2 regions of the Oscillibacter sp. KLE 1745 genome follow, and region 2 is predicted to be linked to the other one. Evidence: riboswitches for the same ligand, from Rfam matches in the RefSeq annotation. Region 2 holds a riboswitch; the other holds the start of a gene.
What was found. Region 2 has a riboswitch for thiamine pyrophosphate ahead of thiE (thiamine phosphate synthase). Riboswitches for the same ligand answer to the same signal wherever they lie in the genome.

Region 1 (10,680 bases), on a different contig from region 2:
TTGAGCTCTGAAGAGGTGGGGACATTTGAGCAGACCTTCTTCCGCAATCTTGTCAGCCTGATTATTGCAGCTGTTATGGTCCGACGGGAAAACCTGCAGGTTTTTCAGGAGATCAAACGAGGAGGCTGGGCGCTTTGGGGAAGGTCGTTCTTCGGCTTTCTGGGGATCGTGCTCTTCTTCTATGCGGCCGGTCACGCCCGCCAAGCGGATGTAGCTATGCTGAACCGGGCATCTCCGGTATTTGTCACACTGCTCGCCGGTATTTTCCTGAAGGAGAAGATCACTCCCGTCAAGATCGCCTCAACGATCCTGTGTCTTGTGGGCGCATATATCGCCATGCAGCCGTCCTTCGACTCCAACCCGTTCCCGCTTCTGGCGGCTTTGCTGGCAGCGGTGGTATCCGGCATGGCTTACACCATGTTGTCCTACTGTAAAAATTTCACGCACCCATCTGCGATTATCTTCCACTTTTCCGCACTGAGTACGGTCTGCGCAGGACTGATGATGCTGCCGAATCTGGTGATTCCGTCTCCAAAGGTATTCGTGATGCTTTTGCTGATCGGCGTCTTTGCGGCAGGGGGACAGTTCTTCCTGACATACGCTTATCAGCAGGCCCCGGCCTCTGAGGTCAGCATCTATCAGTATTCCGGTGTTGTGTTCACTGCCGTGTTCAGCTATGCCTTTTTGGGAGAGACCCTGAGCAAAAGCTCCATAATTGGTGGGATTGTGATTCTGGGCGCTATATTCTGGGTGTTTGAAAACACCAGGAAAGAAAAGAACACATGATTTGAAAATCTTGTGATCACATAAGCTGCAGTTCCCTACGGAATTCCAGGCTATTCACCAATAAGCAGGGAACGTCATGGCCGTGTTCAATTTTACTGAAATGACATTTACTCTTTGCATTTTGACCTGGTCTGTACATACAGAACCCGGCGCCGGGAATTCCCGGCGCCGGGTTTTTGTGCGGATTTGGTCCCTTCACGCTTGACCGGAGGGCTGCCTTTGCCTGGGGCTCTGCCGCCGGACTCCGGGACATGCCCGTGCAGCCTTGGACGGGGCGCTTTCCGCGTTCACAGCTTTTTGACGAACAGCGCACGGATGGCGTTGAGCACTGCCAGGATCATCACACCCACATCGGCGAAGATGGCCAGCCACATATTGGCGAACCCCAGGGCCACAAGCACCAGACACGCCAGCTTGATGCCGATGGCAAAGACGATGTTTTCATAGACGATCCGCAGGCACTTGCGGGAGATCCGGATGGCCTTTGCGATTTTGGCGGGATCGTCATCCATCAGGACCACGTCGGCGGCCTCGATGGCGGCATCGGAGCCCATGGCGCCCATGGCAATACCGATATCCGCCCGGCTGAGGACCGGGGCGTCGTTGATGCCGTCCCCCACGAAGGCCAGCTTTCCCCGCTCAGAGTTGTCCAGCAGCAGTTCTTCCACCTTTTCCACCTTTCCGGCGGGGAGCAACTCGGCGTAAACCTGATCGATGCCCAGGGACTGGGCCACCTGGTCTGCCACCGGCTTGGCGTCGCCGGTGAGCATGACGGTCCTATGAACACCGGCGGACCGCAGCGCCTGGACAGCCTCCCGGGCGTGGGGCTTCACCACGTCGGAGATGACGATATGTCCGGCATACTTCCCGCCGACGGCCATGTGGATGATGGTGCCTACGCTGTGACAGGGGATGTACGGCACGCCCAGCCGGTCCATCAGCTTGTCGTTGCCGGCGGCTACCTCCACGCCGTCCACTTTGGCGATGACGCCGCTGCCGCTGATCTCCTGAACATCCGTCACCCGGCTGCGGTCGATCTCCCGGCCATAGGCCCGCTGCAGGCTTTTGCTGATGGGGTGGCTGGAAGCGCTCTCCGCCAGAGCGGCGTACTCCACCAGCTTCTCGTTCTCCATCTCATGATGGTGGATGCCGTTGACCTCAAACACGCCCTGGGTCAGGGTGCCGGTCTTGTCAAAGACCACCGTTTTGGTTTGGGACAGAGTCTCCAGATAGTTAGAGCCCTTTACCAGTACGCCGGCGTTGCTGGCCCCGCCGATGCCGGCAAAGAAGCTGAGAGGGATGCTGATGACCAGAGCGCAGGGACAGCTGGCCACCAGGAAGGTGAGGGCCCGGTAGACCCAGACGCTCCAGCCGGCGGGCAGGCCCAGAAGGAGCGTCCGGGCCAGAGGGACCAGGATGGCCAGGGCCAGGGCGGCGAAACACACGGCGGGGGTATACACCCGGGCGAACCGGGAGATGAAGTCCTCCGACCGAGACTTGCGGGAGGAGGCGTTCTCCACCAGGTCCAGGATCTTGGACACCGTGGACTCGCCGAATTCCCGGGTGGTACGGATTTTCAGCAGCCCGGTCATGTTGACGCAGCCGCTGATGATCTCGTCCCCCTCCCGGACCTCCCGGGGCAGGGACTCGCCGGTGAGGGCGGCGGTATTCAGGGTGGAGGCGCCCTCCACCACAGTGCCGTCGATAGGAACCTTCTCGCCGGGCTGGACCACAATAACGGTGCCGATGGACACCTCGTCCGGGTCTACCTGCTCCAGCTTCCCGTCCTGCTCCACGTTGGCGTAGTCCGGGCGGATGTCCATCAGCTCACTGATGTTCCGGCGGCTCCGGCCTACTGCATAGCTCTGGAACCACTCGCCGATCTGATAGAACAGCATGACGGCGATGGCCTCGGTGTAATCCCCGCTCCGCTCGTACAGGGCCAGGGCAATGGCGCCCACAGTGGCCACGGCCATCAGGAAGTTCTCGTCGAACACCTGGCGGTTTTGGATGCCCTTCAGGGCCTTTCGCAGGATGTCGTAACCTGCGATCAGATAGGGGATCAGGTACAGCCCAAACCGCATCCAGCCTGTGACGGGGAGAACATGCAGGACAGCCAGCAGGGCCGCCGCTGTCAGAATGCGGATCAGCATGATTTTCTGCTTTTTATTCATGAGGTTCACTTCCGATCTGAGCCGCTCCGTGCGGCTGATAATTCAATAAACGTTTAATTGTTTTGGGAAAGAAAACACCCCGCCTCCGGAGGGGGTGCTTTCCTGAAAAACGCGCTTACAGGTAGATTTCGCAGTCGTCCTCCACCTTTTTGCAATTTCTGCGGACCTGCTCCATCACGGCCTTGGGGTCCTGCCCCTCCGCGAATTCCACGATCATCTTCAGCGCCATGAAGTTCACGGTGGCGCTCTGGACGCCTTCGGTCTTCCGGGCGGCCTCCTCCATCTTGTTGGCGCAATTGGCGCAGTCCACATCGATCTTATAGGTTTTTTTCATATAAAAGTCTCCCTTCAGCAATTGAGCAAAACGATTAAGCAATTATTTAATCTATGGTCTTATCATACACGGGGCGGCCCCCCAAGTCAACGGGGGAGGGAGAGAATCTTCCGATTGGGCAAAAACTCCTTCCGATTGGGCCAATGCGGGGCGGCATATTTTCGCTCTTCCAGAATGGCGCGGGGTGTGGTAGAATACAAAACCAGAAGGAGGGACGACCGATGGAAGAAAAGAAGCTGCCCCACGACCATGGACAGTCCATGGAGCGGGAGCTAGAACAGATGCCCAGCGTGGACGATTTCCAGACAGTGGCTGACATCTTCAAACAGCTGGGGGACGGCAGCCGCATCCGGATTTTTTGGCTGCTGTGCCACTGTGAAGAGTGCGTCATCAACCTCTCCTCCATGGTGGAGATGAGCTCCCCGGCGGTGTCCCACCACCTGAAGCAGCTGAAGGCCGGCGGCCTGATCGTCAGCCGGCGGGACGGGAAAGAGGTCTACTATAAGGCTGCCGAGACGGAGCGGGCCCAGCTGCTGCACCACATGATTGAGGCGATGGTGGAGATTGCCTGCCCCTCGGCGTGAGGTGGGAAGGAGCGGCGGAATGAAGCAAGCGGATTGCCTGCGGATGGCTCTGGCGGAGCTGCCGCAGGGGACTATGGAGATCGTGGGGCGCTCTGCGGCCGAACCTGGGGTTTTGTTCACCGGGACATTTCAGGGAGAGACGGATGGACGGGGACGGATGGAGGTCTACCCGGTCTTTCCGGGAGTGGAGGCGTCCTTCAACACGGTCCTGGGCACCTATGCCGCCTTCCGGCACGAGGCGGCCCGGTCCACGCTGGAGATCAACCACTGCCGGCTGGGCCGGGTGGGCTGGGACCTGCGGGACGGCATGTCGGTCTATCTGGGGGAGGGCGATCTGTCCCTCCACAGTGCGGACTGCTGCGCGGATTCTGTGATGCACTTCCCGGCGGAGATGTACGCGGGGCTGATGATCTGCGTGGATTTGACCCATCTGGCGGAGTCGCCGCCCCCCATCTTGGCGGAGGCGGACTTCCAGGCCGAGAGGCTGGCGGAAAAATTCTGCGGAGGCGGGACCTTCGCCCTTCCGGCGGGACCGGAGCTGGAGGAGATCTTCCGGCCCCTGTACCGGCAGCCGGAGATGCGGCGGCTGCCCTATCTCCGGCTGAAGCTCCAGGAGCTGCTGCTGTATTTGGAGGGGCTGGAGTCCGGCGGGCGGGAGCTGACCCGGTACGGCTCCCAGCAGACGGCGCGTATCCAGGAGATCCACGCATTGCTGACCGAGCACCTGGACCGGCGGTACACCATTGAGGAGCTCTCCCACAGGTATCTGCTGAACACCTCCACCTTGAAGGAGGTGTTCAAGGCGGTGTACGGCCTGCCCATCGCCACCTATATGAAAGAGTACCGGGTGCGCAGGGCCATGGAGCTGCTGCGGGAGAGCGGCGGGAGCATCGCCGCCATCGCGGCCGCCGTGGGCTACGAGAGCCAGGGGAAATTCACCCGGGCATTCAAGGATGTGACGGGACAGCTCCCCACGGAGTACCGGCGGGAGCACCGGGGCTGACCCCGGAGTGAGATAGACGACCGGTTCCGCCGGTCGCCGGAGAGGAGGAGCGGAAGATGGCAGCAGACAGCGGGACTCGGACACTGGTCCGGCCCAGAAGGCGGATCGCCTCCCTGGATGCCCTGCGGGGCCTGACGCTGGTGAGCATGATCGCCTATCACGCCTGCTGGGACTTGGTGTATCTGTTCCACGCGGACTGGGATTGGTACCGGGGCACCGGCGCGTACATCTGGCAGCAGAGCATCTGCTGGACCTTTATCCTCCTCTCCGGATTTTGCTTCAGCCTGGGGCGGCGGCCCCTCCGGAGGGGACTGACGGTGTTCGGCTGCGGCTGGGTGGTGACGCTGGTGACGGTGCTCTTCATGCCGGAGGAGCAGATCTGGTTCGGCGTGCTGACGCTGATCGGCTCCTGCATGTTGCTGATGGTCCCACTGGAAAAACTGCTGCGGCACGTACCTGTGGGGGTGGGCCTCGCCGCCAGCGCGGCCTTGTTCACCCTGCTGCGGAACGTGAACCAGGGGACGCTGGGATTTGAGGACTGGACGCTGGGAACGGTACCGGAGGGACTTTACCGTAATCTGCTGACGGCGTACATAGGATTTCCGCCGCCGGACTTTTTCTCCACGGATTATTTCTCCCTGCTGCCCTGGCTGTTCCTGTTCCTGGCGGGGCATTTTCTCCGCCGCCTGCTGGCCGGGCCGATGGAGCGGCTGGATCCGGACGCGCTCCGGTGTCCGCCCCTGTGTGCCTTGGGCAGGCAGTCCCTGCCGGTATATATGCTCCACCAGCCGATAGTCTATGGGGTGCTGCTGGGCGGGGCTGCCCTGCTGGGACGGTGATATGGGACAGAATTTAGATGATGTCCTATACCGCTCCTCCGGGTGGGGGAGCGGTTTTTCTTGACGGGCCTCTGGGAGCGTCATATAGTAAACAAATGAAGAATGCCGGAGGCCAACTCCGGCACGGGAGGTTTGACAGGCATCGCGGGAAAGGACAGGTCATGCTGGAGAAAGCGGGAAAAAACAGCGGAGACAACCGGCGGGACAACCGCGGATTGGTCCTGCGCATGGTTGCCACCGGCGCATGCCGGACCCGGCGGGATCTGGTGGTGAGAACGGGCTTGAGCAAAATGACCATCTCCAATATCGTGGGTGAGATGATCGACGGGGATGTCCTGCGAGAGAGCGAGGTGGTGTGCAGCGAGGAGCCGGGGCGGAACCCCGTGCGCCTCCGGCTCTCACCCGAAGCGCCGAAGGCAGCGGGCGTGGCGTTCCTCCCGGGCCGTTGTGAGAGTGTTCTGTGCGGGCTGGACCTCCGGGTATTCCGGCGGGCTGGCACGGACCTGCCGAAGGACGCTCCGGAGGCGGTGCGGCGGGAGACCGCTCTCAGGCTGTTGGACAAGATGCTGTCCGGGACGGCTGGTGTACGGGCCATCGGCTTGGCGGCGGACCTGCCCTGGCGGCCCGGCGGGGAGCAGATGTGTCCCTCGGAATCCGTGCGTCCGGCAGTCCGGGAGCGGTACGGCCTCCCGGTATTCCTGGAGGACACCTGCCAGAGCGCTCTGCTGGTGGAGAGCCTGTTCGGCAGGGCCCGGAACTGCCGGGACGTGCTGTTTGTCAGCCTGGGGGACCGGGTGGGCAGCGCGGTCCTCAGCGGCGGGCAACTGTGCAGGGGCCGGGGAGGACGGCCCCTGGGGCTGGGCCATGTCACCATCTGCGCCGGTGGCCGTCCCTGCCGGTGCGGCGGCCGTGGCTGCCTGGAGCTGTACGTTCGTTCGCCGGAGGTGCTGAAAAAACTGTATCATCGAACGGGACTGGAGGCTTCCTACGCCGATTTCTGCCGGATAACCGGCAGCGGGGAAGTAGACCGGGTGTTCCGGGAGACCGTGGACTTTCTGGCTGCAGGGATCGCCAGCGCCCTGAATCTGCTGAACAGCGAACTGGTGTTGCTGGGCGGCGACGGACTCTGCTGGACCGACCGGCACGTAGCGGATCTGGAATCCGCCATTGCCCGCCTGCGCCCAGCGGATGGGGGCGGCAGAGTCCTGGTGAGAAAGCCGCGCTTCCTGGGGGAGGGAGCGCTTCTGGGGGCGGCCTGCGGCGGGATCGCCCGGATCTTCTCGGGGGAGCTACCTCTTCAAAACGGGTGATTTCCCGGGGCGGCTTGCCGCAATATCGGAAATCCCACAAAAAGTACATTTTTCTCCTATAAAAACATCAGCTAAACGATTGACATTGAACGCTGGAAATGGTTTAATAATCGATGCGAATGATTGCAAAACCACCTCAGACAAGGAGGACCACTGGTGGACCTTTACAGCGTTGGCGAGATGCTAGTTGACTTTTTGCCGGGCAGTGAGCCCGGAAGCTATATTCGAAACGCCGGGGGCGCCCCTGCAAATGTGGCCATCGCCGCCGCCCGGAACGGGTTGGAGGCGGCCATGTGCTGCTCTGTGGGGGATGACGACTTCGGGCGGTACCTGCTGGGCACCCTCCGGGAAAACAGGGTGCGCTGTATCCGGCGGGAGCCCTGCCGGGAGGCGGTCACCACCATGGCGTTTGTCTCTCTGACGGAGGAAGGGGAGCGGAGCTTCACCTTTGTCCGCAAGCCTGGGGCGGATATGTTCCTTCGGGAGGAGGACGTACGGGAGGCGGACATCCGGGACACGGTGATCGTCCACGCCGGGTCGTGTTCTCTCTCCGCCTCCCCGGCGGCAGAGGCCACGGCCAAGGCCCTGCACCTGGGTCGGGAGATGGGCAGGCTGGTGAGCTTTGATGTGAATTACCGGGACATGATGTGGAACGGCAGTCAGGAGGCCTGCGCCGCAAAGGTGCGGGAGATCCTGCCGGACGTGGATCTGCTGAAGATCTCGGAGGAGGAGGCCGATATGCTGGGGGGCGAGGCGGAGCTGCCCGCCCTTATGGAGCGGTACGGATTGACGCTGGTGGTGCTGACCCTGGGCGGTCAGGGTGCCAGAGGATATTTCCGGGGGCGGCGCCTCGCTGTCCCGGGTCGGCGGGCCTACTGCGCGGATGCAACCGGCGCCGGAGACGCCTTCTGGGGCGGAATGCTGTCTCAGATGCGATTCCGGGGTGTCACCCAGGCGGAGCAGCTGACGGAGCCGCTGGTGCAGGAGGCGCTGGAGTACGGCAACGTCAGCGGATGGCTCTGTGTTCAGGGCAGAGGGGCGATCCCCTCCCTGCCCACCCGGCAGGAGATCGAGCGGCATCTGGTGTAAATGCGGGATTTTTACCGAAAACCGGGAAAAATTTATTGACAAAAAGAAGACGGGCTTTTACAATAAAACGTGCAAGGGAGCTTCCGCGAGGAGGCTGAGATGAGGGGCCGGTCCCTCGACCTGACCTGATGTGGGTAATGCCAACGTAGGGACGCAGCACAAGCTATTCGTGCGGAGTCTCTTCCGCACGGAAGAGATAGGATTGGAGCGAAGGCGGGGTGTCCCAAAGGGGACCCCGCCTTTTTGCATGGGGCGGACCGGCCATTGGATAGGAGGAATACGAATGAGAACGACACAGCGGCTGTACGAGGCCGCCCATCCCATCTGGGAGCAGTGCCATGACCATCCCTTTGTCCGGGGGATTGGAGACGGCAGCCTGGACCTGGAGAAGTTCCGGTGGTTCCTGCTGCAGGACTATCTGTACCTGTTCGACTACGCCCGGGTGTTCGCCTACGGTGTAGTGAAGGCCCGGGACCCCGGCCTGATGCGGACCTTCTCCGCCAATGTGGACGCGATTCTGGGCGGGGAGATGAAGGTCCACCGGGCCTACATGGCTCGGTTGGGCATCACGGAGGAGCAGGTGTTTTCTGTCCAGCCGGCCCTCTCCAATTTGTCCTATACCCACTACATGCTCTCCTGTGCCGCCGCGGGCGGGCCGGCGGAGATCATCGCCGCCATCCTCTCCTGCTCCTGGAGCTATGCGGAGATCGGCACGCGCTTGGCGGCCATCCCCGGCGCGGCGGACCACCCCTTCTACGGCGAGTGGATCCGCAGCTACGCGGGGGAGGACTACCAGAAAACCAACGACGCACTGGTGGAGCTGATGGACACCCTGGCGGAGAGCTGCACGGAGGCGGAATACCAGCGGCTGGAGGAGATCTTCGTCAACTGCAGCCGGTATGAGCTGGGCTTCTGGGAGATGGCCTGGACGCTGGAGCGATGACCATGCTGGAATTTCAGAACGTCTCCTATCAGTACCCCAGCGAGGACTTCGATATCATCGACCACCTGAGCTTTGCCGTGGAACCCGGCTCCTTCCACTGCATCATCGGCATCAGCGGCTGCGGAAAGAGCACCATCTTCCGCATGACCAACGGACTGCTAAAGCCCAAGGCGGGGACCATTCTGGTGGAGGGGAAGTCCATTGTGGGACGCAAGCACTACTGCGGCTATATGCCCCAGAAGGACCTGCTGTTCCCCTGGCGAACCGTGGGAGAAAATGTGGCGCTGCCCTTGGAGATCCAGGGGGAGCTGACCCGTGCGGAGCGCCGGGACCGGGCGGAGGCGGCGCTGGCCGACGTGGGACTTGCCGGCTGCGGCAGCAAGATGCCAGACGAGCTCTCTGGCGGGATGCGGCAGCGGGCGGCCTTTGCCCGCACCATGCTGACGGGCTGCGACCTGCTGCTGCTGGACGAGCCCTTCTCCGCCCTGGACTTCCTCACCCGGATCTCCATGCAGGAGTGGCTGCTGGACCAGTGGCAGCGGCACAAGAGGACCATCCTCTTCATCACCCACGACGTGGAGGAGGCGCTGTTCCTCTCCTCCAGCGTGCTGGTGGTGGAGCGCACCCCCATCCGGGAGCTGGCGGAGATTCCGGTCCCCGCGTCCTTCCCGCGGGACCGCTCCTGCCTCAAACTGCCGGAGATGGTGGAGCTGAAGGAGCATCTCATCGACCTTCTGCGAAAGCAGGTGACCCCATGAAAAAGACCTGTAAAGCAAATCTACCTGCCATGATTTTTCTCTTCGCCCTGTTGATTCTCTGGCAGGCGGGGGCCATGGGATTAGACGCGGCCTATATCCTGCCGTCTCCCACCCAGATCCTGGCGAAGCTGTGGGAGCTGCGGGATGTCCTCTTCACCGTTCATCTGCCCGCCACCATGCTGGTGACGGCCATCGGCCTGGGGATCTCTCTGGTGCTGGGCCTGGCCCTGGCGGTGGTGATGGACGAGAGCGACCTGGTCCGCAAGATGATCTATCCCATCGTGGTGGTGTCCCAGACCATTCCCACCACCGCCATCGCACCGCTCTTTGTGCTGTGGTTCGGCTACGGCATCTGGAGCAAGGTGCTGGTGACAGTGCTCATCACCTTTTTCCCCATCACCATCACAGTGTACGACGGGCTCCGCTCCGCCAAGACGGAGATGGCGGAGCTGCTGGAGACTTACGGTGCCACGAAGAAGGACATCTTTTTGAAGATCAAGGTGCCCTGCGCCCTGCCATACTTCTTCTCCGCCGTCAAGATGGCGGTGCCCATGAGCATCATCGGCGCGGCCATCGGCGAGTGGTTGGGGGCCAAGAGCGGCCTGGGCTACTTCTCCCGCCGCATGATGACCCAGTTGGACGGCGCCGGGGTGTTCGCCCCTATTGTGCTGCTGTCCGCGGCGGCCATCCTGGCGGTGGCCGTTGTGAACCTGCTGGAAAAGCGGTTCGTCCGCTGGAGGGGAGAGTCCTGAAACCTGCGGGGCGGGCCCCGCAGGAATCACCTGGATCCAGTTTATAAAGAAAGGAAGATTGATGATGAAACAGAAACTTGCGCTGTTGCTGACGGCGCTTCTGCTGCT
Region 2 (10,680 bases):
AAGTCCAAGGGCAACGTGGTGGACCCGTATATCCTGGCGGAGAAGTTCGGCGTGGACGCCCTGCGGTTCTTCCTGATGCGGACGTTCCCCTTCGGCTCCGACGGCAACTTCTCCAACGAACTGCTGATCCAGACCATCAACACCGACCTGGCCAACGACCTGGGCAACCTGGTCTCCCGCACCACCGCCATGGTGGGCAAGTACTTTGGCGGAGCGCTGCCTGCCGAGTGCCGGACCTGCGCCGAGCCCCAGCCCTTTGACCAGGAGCTGCGGACACTGGCGGAGGGCCTGCGGAGCGTCTATGAAGAGGACATGGAGACCTTCGCCCCCCACAAGGCTCTGGACGAGATCTTCAAGGTCATCCAGCGGGCCAACAAGTATATCGACGAGAACGCCCCCTGGGCCCTGGCAAAGGATATGGAGACCAACGGCAAGCGGCTGGCCCATGTGCTGTACAACCTGCTGGAGGCCACCCGCATCTGCGGCATCCTGCTGACGCCCTTCATGCCGGAGAGCTGTGAAAAGCTCTTTGCCCAGATCGGCGCCCCCGCGGAGAGCCGGACCTGGGACGCCGCGGCGGAGTGGGGCGCTCTGCCTGAGACCGCTGCCGTCACCAAGGGCGAGAACCTGTTCCCCCGGCTGGACATGGACAAGGCCCTGGAGGAGCTGGAGGCCGCGGAGGCCGCGGCCAAAAAGGCCGCCCTGCCCGCCGTCGAGGTGGAGCCCCAGCTGACGGAGAAGGTGGATTTCGACACCTTCTGCAAGTCCGATTTCCGGGCGGTGAAGGTGAAGGCCTGCGATGCCGTGAAGAAGAGTGAGAAGCTGCTGAGATTCACTCTGGATGACGGCACCGGTGTGGACCGGCAGATCCTCTCCGGCATCCACAAGTGGTATGAGCCGGAGGATCTGGTGGGCAAGACCCTGATCGCCATTGTGAACCTGCCGCCCCGGAAGATGATGGGCCTGGAGAGCAACGGCATGCTGATCTCCGCCGTCCACACCGAGCACGGTGAGGAGTGCCTGCACCTCATCATGGTGGATGATTCCATCCCGGCGGGCGCGAAGCTGTGCTGAGGGCTTCGAGGGGGAGCAGGCTGACACCGTTGCGGCATTGCAATTCCCGGCCCTGTTCGGGCCGCCAATCGCGCCGCTGCCTCGAAACAGCCTCACTTTTTCCGCCGCTGGCGGCATTTCGGCTGTTTCCCCTCGACCTCCCCCACCACCAGTCTGCGGACTGGTGTGTGCGCCCAGGGCGCACGGGTCAAGGGATTTTCGGCAGGCGCATGTCCTGCCGAAAATGATTGAAATTTCTTCGTTCGCCAACGGCGAACGAACTGGGGAAAACCAACGGTTTTCCCCTAGATCCCCTTTCCTTTGTAAAAACAGCCGGCACCAAGCGGTGCCGGCTGTTTTTTAACGCAGGGATTTGTGGGAGAGTTCTGTGTAGATCCGTTTGCCGTCAATCTGGTCTGACCGCAGGAGGGAGATCTGCCGGACCACCATGCTGGCGTGGGGGACGGTCACCTGCGGGGCCTCGCCCCGCCAGCGGCGGACCAGGGTGATGTGGGGCAGCCAGGGGCGGTCCTCCTGGCAGAAGCCCTGGGAGCGAAGGTCCGCCTGCAGGGACACGGCCAGCTCCTCCAGGGCCGGATCTGCTCGAACACCGGCCCACAACAGGTCGCCGAAGTGCCCCGGCGGGCCGCCCACCGCCAGGGAGAAAGGTCGGCAGGATACCTCCGACAGGGCGGCCCGGGCCCTGGTCGGGTCCTCTGCCTCCCCCAGGAAGGCCAGGGTCAGGTGCAGGTTCTCCGGCGGCGGGAAAGAGCCCCTGCCCTGGCGGCGCAGGGCGTCCTGAGCGGTCAGCAGTGCTTCCCGCACCGCGGGGGACAGCTGGATGGCCAGAAAGAGACGCATGAATTTTTCCTCCTTTTCACGGGGTTTTCATTGCGCTTTTGCCTGCTCCGGTGGTACAATAGGGACCATCGGCAACAGACGAAAGGAGTTCCCATGAGACTGCAAAGCGCGATTTTTGATATGGACGGCACCCTGCTGGACTCCATGCCTATCTGGCGGGACCTGGGCACCAGCGTCCTGCGGGGCCTTGGCATCGAGCCCGAGCCGGAGACCGACGAGATGCTGAAGACCCTCTCCCTCCGGCACGGGATCGCCTACTGCAAGGAGCACTACCACCTCCCCCAGACGGAGGAGGAGCTGATCGGCCGGGTAGTGGACCGGGTCGCGGATTTCTATCAGCATGAGGTCCAGGCAAAGCCCGGCGTGGACAAGTTTCTGTCCCTTCTGAAGATGGAGGGCGTGTGGATGTATGTGGCCACTGCCACGGACCGCCCTCTGGCGGAAGCAGCCCTCCGCCATGCAGGGATCGACCACTACTTCCGGGGACTTATCACTGTGGCGGAGGTGGGGGTCGGCAAAAAGGAGAGCGCCGAGATCTACGAGCGGGCCATGCGCCGCCTTCAGTCCAACAAGAAGGACACGGTGGTGTTTGAGGACGCCTTCCACGCCATCCAGACCGCCAAGGCCGCCGGGTTCCGGGTGGCGGCGGTGTACGACGCGTCCGAGGAGGCACACCAGGAGGAGATCCGCGGGCTGGCGGACTACTATATCCGTTCCTTTGAGGAGATGTTTGAGACCCGGGAGCTGGAGTGATCGCCTGCCTCGCAAAACAGAAGGCCCGTCCGGTCCGTCAGGACCGGGCGGGCTTCTTTGTCAGAGAGTCAGGATCTCCGCCTCGCGGGCGGCGTCAGATGCCGTCAGCGTATTGGCGGCGTCCAGCAGCGCCGTGCGGAAACTGCCGCTGCCCCGGTCTGCGGCCAGGTGCTCCGCCCGGCGGGCGCAGATCTTCCAGAAGGCGGAGGCCAGGGCAGCCGCCGCGGCGGCGTCCGGCTCCACGGCGGCGAACACACCGCACAGCACCGACAGCATACAGCCCGTGCCGGTGACGAGAGACATCCGGCCGCTGCCGCCGGTGACGCACCAGACCCGCGCCCCATCGGTGATGAGATCCTCCGGACCGGAGAGCAGCACCGCCGTTCCGCGGCGCCGGGCCAGGTCCATGGCGGTGTCCCTCCGGGCTTCCCGGCTGGCGGGCAGCGGGCTGTCCACCCCTTGTTCCTGCCCATCCGACCCCAGCAGGGCCCGGGCCTCCCCCAGATTCACTCGCAGGATGGACGGGGTGAACAGGTCCAGCAGCGCCCGGACCTGTCCCAGCCGCCAGGGACTTGCGCCCACCCCTACCGGGTCCAGCACCACCGGATGACGGGCGGAGACGGCGCAGATCCGGCAGGCCCGGAATTTCTCCGCATCCGGGGTGCCGGTGTTCAGCACCGTGGCGTCGCTGACGGCGGAGATGGCTTCCATCTCTTCCGGTGCCTGGGCCATCATGGGGCTGGCGCCAACGGCCAGGGCCAGATTGGCGCAGTCGTTGGCGGTGACGATATTGCTGACGCAGTGGATCAGGGGCCGCTGGCGGCGGACTTTGTCCAGACGGGTGAAATCAAGCATGGAAGGACCCTTTCTCAGTTGGGATCAATGCTCCAATGCGGCCCGCATGGATTTGAGGGCGCCGCTCTTCTGGAGGGTGAATACCAGGATGCCGGCCAGAATGGAGCCGCCCACGGTGGAGACCAGGAAGGGCACCACATAGGCGTAAAAGGCGATGGAGCCGGCCACTACGCCCATAAAGGCCACCGCCACAGGATAGGACAGCAGGCCGCCGATGATGCCGGTGCCGAACACCTCGCCCGCTAGGGTCGCGGGCAGATTCCTGGTCTTCCAGTAGACCAGGCCGCACAGCAGGGCGCCGCACATGCTGCCTGGGAAGGCCAGGAGGCTGCCTAAGCCGAAGATGTTGCGCAGCAGGCTGGCCAGGAAGGCCACGGCCACGCCGTAGCCCGGGCCCAGGAACACAGCGCAGATGACATTCACCATGTGCTGCACTGGCGCGCACTGGCTGCCGAATACGGGAAACTGAAGCATACTGCCCACCACGGCCACGGCGCACAGCACGCCTGCCAGGGCCAGCTTCTTGGAATTGGTTTTCATAGAGATCGCTCCTTTGATCCATCAGAATTTGCAGGGAGAAAACAGCGTGCGAAACAGCGTTTTCCCCTTGCCATGCAAGGTCGGCAGGCGGGCATCCGCCTGCTGTGGAAAATCGGTCGAGGCTTTCTGGCCTCCTCTCACGCCGGAACACGGCTTCCCATCGCTGCTTTGCCGGCCCGGGCCCAGGGCGCTCCCCCTCAGCCCGCTCCCGGTGGTCCCCGGGGTGCCGGATGTTGTTTTCGCCGATGCACATCCCTTCCGTCTCAAAGTAAAAAACAGCGGGCGCCTGAGAGGGTGCCCGCCGTGCCGGATGCTCATACATAACTTCCTACGGTGGCATTACCCACATCAGGTAAAGGGTCGAAGCGGTCCGCTTCCTCTCAGCCCGTGAGGGCTCCCCTGTTTTTGTCGCATTTATTATGACACCGCCCGCGGGAATTTGTCAAGCAGTATCTTGTGTAAAGATTTGCCCAGCAGGCGGTTTTGCTTGCATTTCCCGGGAAAAAGGCGTATGATGAGAGGCGAGAAAATGGGGAGCCCGCTGGCGCGGGCTGAGAGGAGGCCAGCCAGGTCTTGACCCTTTACCTGATGTGGATCATGCCAACGTAGGGAAATCATGAGGCGCACAGCCGCGGACGACCGCTCTTGGTATGTCCGCGGTTTTTTTGACAGAGAGGATGGAGTGATATGAAGATCGACCCCAAGCGGCTGCGGCTGTATGCCGTGACGGACCGGGCCTGGACTCATGACGCGGAGGGCCTGCTCCGTCAGGTGGCGGCAGCCGTCGACGGCGGGGCGGGCATCGTCCAGCTGCGGGAAAAGCACATGGGACAGGCGGATTTCCTGGCGGAGGCGGAGCGGTTCGTGGCCCTGTGCCGGGAAAAGGGCGCTGTCAGCATCATCAACGACAATGTGGAGATCGCCGCCCAGACCGGGGCGGACGGCGTTCATGTGGGCCAGGAGGATCTGGAGGCGGGCCGGGCTAGGGAGCTGCTGGGGCCGGACAAGCTGATCGGCGTTTCCGCCCACTCCGTGGAAGAGGCCCTGGCCGCCCAGGCGGCGGGGGCGGACTACCTGGGCGTGGGCGCGGCTTTCGTCACCGGCACCAAGACGGACGCCAAGCCCATCTCCCGGGAGACCATCCGGGCCATCACAGCGGCGGTGGACATCCCGGTGGTGGCCATCGGCGGCATCAGCCATGACAATATTCTGGAGTTGAAGAACTGCGGTCTGGACGGCGTGGCGGTGGTCTCCGCCCTGTTCGCGCAAGCCGACGTGAAGGCGGCGGCGGAGGAGCTGCTGCGGCTCTCGGAGGAGATCGCCCGATGAACATCCGGGGCGCCATCTTTGACCTGGACGGGACCCTGACGGACTCCATGTACATCTGGCAGAAGGCCCCGGTGGATCTGGTGCGCCGGTACGGCGGTGACCCGCCGGAGGATCTGGCCCGGGACCTGAAGGAGATGGGCCGCCGGGAGGCGGCGGAGTACCTGCGAAGCCGCTTCTCCCTCTCCACCACGCCGGAGGAGCTGATGGACACCCTCAACGATCTGGTGACGGAGGAGTACCGGTCCCGGGTGCCCATGAAGCCCGGGGCGGCCCGGCTGCTGGCCCGGCTGGCGGATTCCGGCATCTCCTGCTGCATCGCCACCGCCAGCGAGGCGTTCCAGGCCCGCTCCGCCATGGAACGGCTGGGACTGTGGCCGCACTTCCGCTTCGCCGTCAGCTGTGTCCAGTACGGCGGCAAGACCCGGCCGGACATCTATCTGGAGGCCGCCCGCCGTCTGGGGACCGCTCCGGCGGAGACGGTGGTGTTTGAGGATGCCCTTCACGCTGCCAGGACCGCCCACGAGGCAGGCTTCCGGGTCTGCGGCGTCTGGGACGCCTCTGCCGAAGAGGATCAGGCCGCGCTGAAAGCCCTGGCGGATTGGTACGTGCGGGACCTGGGCGACTGGGTCCCGTAAGAGACGGGGAACCGCGGCCAGCGGGCCGCTTCCAGCGGCGGATCGGGGGCACCACCTTCCGCCGCTTGATAAAACTTCAATGCAAAGAAGCATCAGGAAAGGAAGTATCGATATGAAGACAGCATTGACGATCGCTGGGACCGATCCCAGCGGAGGCGCCGGTATCCAGGCAGATATCAAGACCATGACCGCCAACGGCGTGTTCGCCACCTGTGCGGTGACGGCTCTGGTGGCCCAGAACACTACCGGCGTCAAGAGCATCGTGGAGTGTACGCCGGACTTTCTGGCGGAGGAGCTGGACTGCGTGTTCACAGATATCTTCCCCGACGCGGTGAAGACCGGCATGGTCTCCAGCATTCCGCTGATCCGGGTGATCGCGGCCAAGCTGAAGGAGTATGGGGCCAAAAATCTGGTGGTGGACCCGGTGATGGTGGCCACCTCCGGGGACCGGCTCATCACGGAGGACGCGGTCTCCGCCCTGAAGGAGCTCCTGCTGCCCCTGGCCACGGTACTGACCCCCAACATCCCTGAGGCGGAGATCCTCTCCGGCATGACGATCCGCAGCGCCGCAGACATGGAGGCGGCGGCCCGGGCCATCAGTGAGCAGTACGGCTGCGCCGTGCTGTGCAAGGGCGGCCACCAGATCAACGACGCCGATGACCTGCTGTGGCGCTGCGGCAGCGGCAAGTGGTTCCACGGAAAGCGGATCAACAACCCCAACACCCACGGCACCGGCTGCACCCTGTCCAGCGCCATCGCCTCCAATCTGGCGAAGGGCTTTGACCTGGACACGGCGGTGGAGCGGGCCAAGGCTTACATCTCCGGCGCTCTGGGGGCCATGCTGGACTTGGGACGCGGTTCCGGCCCCATGAATCACATGTTCGACCTGAAGAGCATCTACTGTACGGAAAAGGCAGATTGACCAGTTTGCAGACAACAGGGGGACAGCGGTTTTATCCGCTGTCCTCCTGTTGTTTTTGCGCAGAAAAACGGCGGTTCCGATGGCGGGATCTATTTGGAATCACCAGACTGAACAAAATGATTTCAGGTATTTTTAAGGTTTAAAACGAGCTGAATATACTAAAAAAATGATAAAAACAAAATTTTTTAAAGTGTTTTTTCAGGTTGATTTTAGCTTTCCATGATACCTTTGGACCAGAACCCTTCCCGGAGGGGGAGGTACGGAAAGGATTGGCACGGTATGAGCGAAAAAGGACTGGAGCGGGAGACGGAAGGAATCTCCGTGGGGGAGCGGGAGCCCGTCGTAGCAGATTCCTCTCCCAAAGGGGGCCGTCTCCGCAGCAGCTGGAAAAAGCTGTGGAAGGGGCGGAAACGAAAGGCGCTGGCGCTGCTTCTGGTGGTGGCCATTGCAGGCGGCGTGGTGATCTGGAGGGGCCGCGGACAGACGGCTTCCGCTGCGACGACGTATCAGGAGGCGGCGGTGGAGCGCCGCTCTATCACCAATTCCCTCTCCTCCAGCGGCACGCTGGAGCCAGCGGACTCCTACACCGTCAATACGCTGGTCTCCGGCGAGATCCTCAGCGATACCTTTGAAAAGGGCGACCAGGTGGAGGAGGGCCAACTGCTCTATACCATTGATTCCTCCAACGCGGCCAGCAGCCAGACTCAGGCGCAGAACAGCTACTCCCAGGCCCAGACCTCCTATGAGCAGGCGGTGAAGGCCAAGTATCCCCAGGCGGACCTGAGCGGCACCGTCAGCGAGGTGTATGTGAACGAGGGGGACAGCGTCAGCGCAGGCACACAGCTTCTGAAGATCGTGGCGGATGAGAACATCTACATCGACTTCTACTTCACCTACGCGGACAGCGGCGACTTCTACATCGGCCAGACCGCCACGGTCTTTATCGACGGCTTCGCCGGGACCCTCACCGGAACGGTTGCCGCGGTGTCCAGTTCCTCCGCGGCGGTTTCCACCGGCGTACCCCTGACTACCGTCCGGGTACGGCTCGTCAACCCGGGCCTTGTGACATCCGACTACACCGCCAGCGCCGTCATCGGCAGCTACTCCAGCTACGGCCAGGCGTCCATCAAGGTGGGGGCCAGCAGCGTCATCACGGCAGAGGCGTCCGGCAAAGTTGCAGGTTTCAACTGGCTGGTGGGCGATACCATCTCCAGCGGCGACCGGATCTGCACCATCACCGGTGACAGCGTGGACAACCAGATTGAAAGCGCCCGCATCAGTGTCAGCAACGCCTCCACCAGCCTGGAAAATGCCCGGGACAATCTGGAGGACTACTCCGTCACCGCGCCCATCTCCGGCACCGTGGTCACCAAGAACGCCAAGGCGGGGGACAACATTGAGGGCGGCTCCGGCAGCACCCTCTGCGTCATCTATGACCTGAGTTATCTGGAGATGACCATGTCCATCGACGAGTTGGACATCAGCTCTGTGGAGGTGGGCCAGGAGGTCCGGATCACCGCCGATGCCGTGGAGGGGAAGACCTACACCGGCGTGGTGACGGAGGTGTCCGTGGCGGGCACCACCTCCGGCGGCATCACCACGTACCCCGTCACCGTCCGCATCGACGAGACCGACGGCCTGCTGCCTGGGATGAATGTGGACGCGGAGATCGTGATCTCCTCGGCGGATGACGTGCTGGCCATCCCAAGCGCCGCCGTGAGCCGCGGGGACATGGTGCTGGTCACCGCGAATTCTCCCAGTGCTGTGAATGCCCTGGACCAGGAGGCCCCGGAGGGCTACGTCTACGTGCCGGTGGAAACCGGCGTCAGCGACAACAGCTACATTGAGGTCCTCTCCGGCCTCCAGGAGGGGGACACAGTGGCCTATCTCCAGGCGGCTGGCTCCGCCAGCTCCGGCGATATGACGTTCGTCATGCCAAGCGGGGCCATGTCCTCCATACCGATGGGCGACATGCCCAGCGGGATACCCTCCGGCGGCGGAATGCCCAGCGGCGGGCCGGGAGGCTTCTGATGGGCACTTTGATCGAATTTCGGGAGGTCTGCAAGTATTACCAGATGGGCGACACCACTGTGAAGGCGGCGGACCACATCTCCTTCCAGATCCGGAAGGGGGAGTTCGTGGCCATCGTGGGCCAGTCCGGCTCCGGCAAGTCCACCTGTATGAACATCATCGGCTGCCTGGACGTGCCCACCTCCGGCACGTACCTGCTGGACGGCAGGGATGTGGGTCAGATGGATAAGGACCAGCTGGCCGCCATCCGGAACAAGATGCTGGGCTTCATCTTCCAGCAGTACAACCTGCTGCCCAAGCTGACGCTCCAGGAGAACGTGGAGGTGCCGCTGATGTACGCCGGCATCCCCAAGCCGGAGCGGCACGAGCGATCCCGGATCGCGCTGGAGATGGTGGGTCTTGGCGACAAGCTGCGCAATAAGCCCAGCCAGCTCTCCGGCGGCCAGCAGCAGCGGGCGTCCATTGCCCGGGCTCTGGCAGGGGACCCGGCGGTGATCCTGGCCGACGAGCCCACCGGCGCCCTGGACTCCCACACCGGGCGGGAGGTGCTGACCATGCTGCAGCAGCTCCATGCCGCGGGCAACACGGTGGTGCTCATCACCCACGACAACTCCATCGCTGTCCAGGCCCAGCGGATCATCCGGCTGGAGGACGGCCACGTGATCTACGACGGCGATGCCGGTGCGCCTGAGGCGGTAGTGACGCCCAACCTTGCCGGAAGGGGGATGGCGGGATGAGCCTGATCGAGACCTTCCAGATGGCGGTGCAGAATATTCTCAGCAGCAAGATGCGGACCTTCCTCACTATGCTGGGCATCATCATCGGCGTGTGCGCGGTCATCGTCATCGTGGGCCTGGGCAACGGGATGCAGGGCTATATTGAGGACAGCTTTGCCGACATGGGCACCGACTCTCTGACAGTGATGGTGATGGGCCGCGGCTCCTCCCGCAGCGTGTCGGAGGGCGAGATGTACCAGCTGGTGGCGGACAACAGCGATGTGTTCAAGCAGATCTCCCCCACGGTCACCATGAGCGGCTCGGTGAAGATCGGCAGCAGCACTCTTTCCGCCACCTCCGTCACCGGCGTCAGCGAGGATTACTTCTCCATGAAGGGGTATGAGGTCGCCCAGGGCCGGGGGCTTCAGTACACGGACATGACCGGCCGGAAAAAGGTCTGCGTCGTCGGGCAGTATCTGAATCAGGTCTATTACGGCGGGAATGCCGTGGGTCAGACGCTGCGGATCAATGGCAACTCGTTTACCATCGTAGGTGTTATGGGAATGGAGGGCACAGAGCTGGAAGAGGGCGGCACGGACGACTGCGTGTTCCTCCCCTACTCCACCGCCGCCCGCCTCAGCTTCACCGGCACCATCTCCAGTTACACCATCACTGTCCAGGACACGGACCAGATCTCCCAGGCCAAAACCACCCTGGAGAACGCCCTCTATGAGATTTTTGAGGACGACGATGCCTATACCGTGGGCAGCATGGCGGAGATGGTGGAGGAGATGAACTCCATGGTGAACATGGTGATCTACATTCTGGCGGGCATCGCTGCCATCTCTCTGGTGGTGGGCGGCATCGGCATCATGAACATCATGCTGGTGTCGGTTACGGAGCGGACCAGAGAGATCGGCATCCGCAAGGCGCTTGGGGCCCGGGAGGGCGCCATCATGCGCCAGTTCGTCATCGAGGCGGCTAC

Region 1: it holds a riboswitch for thiamine pyrophosphate, as region 2 does, so the genes downstream of both, tenA (thiaminase II) here and thiE (thiamine phosphate synthase) in region 2, are expected to answer to the same signal.

Annotation. Positions count from the first base shown of each region.
Region 1 covers NZ_KI271762.1:3,796-14,475, reverse strand. The annotation lists gene HMPREF1546_RS15095 (DMT family transporter) at 1-786, shown strand, start outside; gene HMPREF1546_RS15090 (heavy metal translocating P-type ATPase) at 1,074-2,960, opposite strand; gene HMPREF1546_RS15085 (cation transporter) at 3,076-3,294, opposite strand; gene HMPREF1546_RS15080 (helix-turn-helix transcriptional regulator) at 3,516-3,878, shown strand; gene HMPREF1546_RS15075 (AraC family transcriptional regulator) at 3,898-4,881, shown strand; gene HMPREF1546_RS15070 (heparan-alpha-glucosaminide N-acetyltransferase) at 4,938-5,720, shown strand; gene HMPREF1546_RS15065 (ROK family protein) at 5,882-7,030, shown strand; gene HMPREF1546_RS15060 (carbohydrate kinase) at 7,187-8,119, shown strand; TPP riboswitch at 8,183-8,289, shown strand; gene tenA (thiaminase II) at 8,403-9,062, shown strand; gene HMPREF1546_RS15050 (ABC transporter ATP-binding protein) at 9,065-9,820, shown strand; gene HMPREF1546_RS15045 (ABC transporter permease) at 9,817-10,572, shown strand; gene HMPREF1546_RS15040 (ABC transporter substrate-binding protein) at 10,637-10,680, shown strand, end outside.
Region 2 covers NZ_KI271741.1:53,295-63,974, reverse strand. The annotation lists gene metG (methionine--tRNA ligase) at 1-1,074, shown strand, start outside; gene thpR (RNA 2',3'-cyclic phosphodiesterase) at 1,414-1,914, opposite strand; gene HMPREF1546_RS11890 (HAD family phosphatase) at 2,008-2,667, shown strand; gene thiM (hydroxyethylthiazole kinase) at 2,728-3,522, opposite strand; gene thiW (energy coupling factor transporter S component ThiW) at 3,547-4,062, opposite strand; TPP riboswitch at 4,371-4,473, opposite strand; TPP riboswitch at 4,584-4,691, shown strand; gene thiE (thiamine phosphate synthase) at 4,750-5,391, shown strand; gene HMPREF1546_RS11870 (HAD family phosphatase) at 5,388-6,026, shown strand; gene thiD (bifunctional hydroxymethylpyrimidine kinase/phosphomethylpyrimidine kinase) at 6,139-6,948, shown strand; gene HMPREF1546_RS11860 (HlyD family efflux transporter periplasmic adaptor subunit) at 7,228-8,979, shown strand; gene HMPREF1546_RS11855 (ABC transporter ATP-binding protein) at 8,979-9,716, shown strand; gene HMPREF1546_RS11850 (ABC transporter permease) at 9,713-10,680, shown strand, end outside.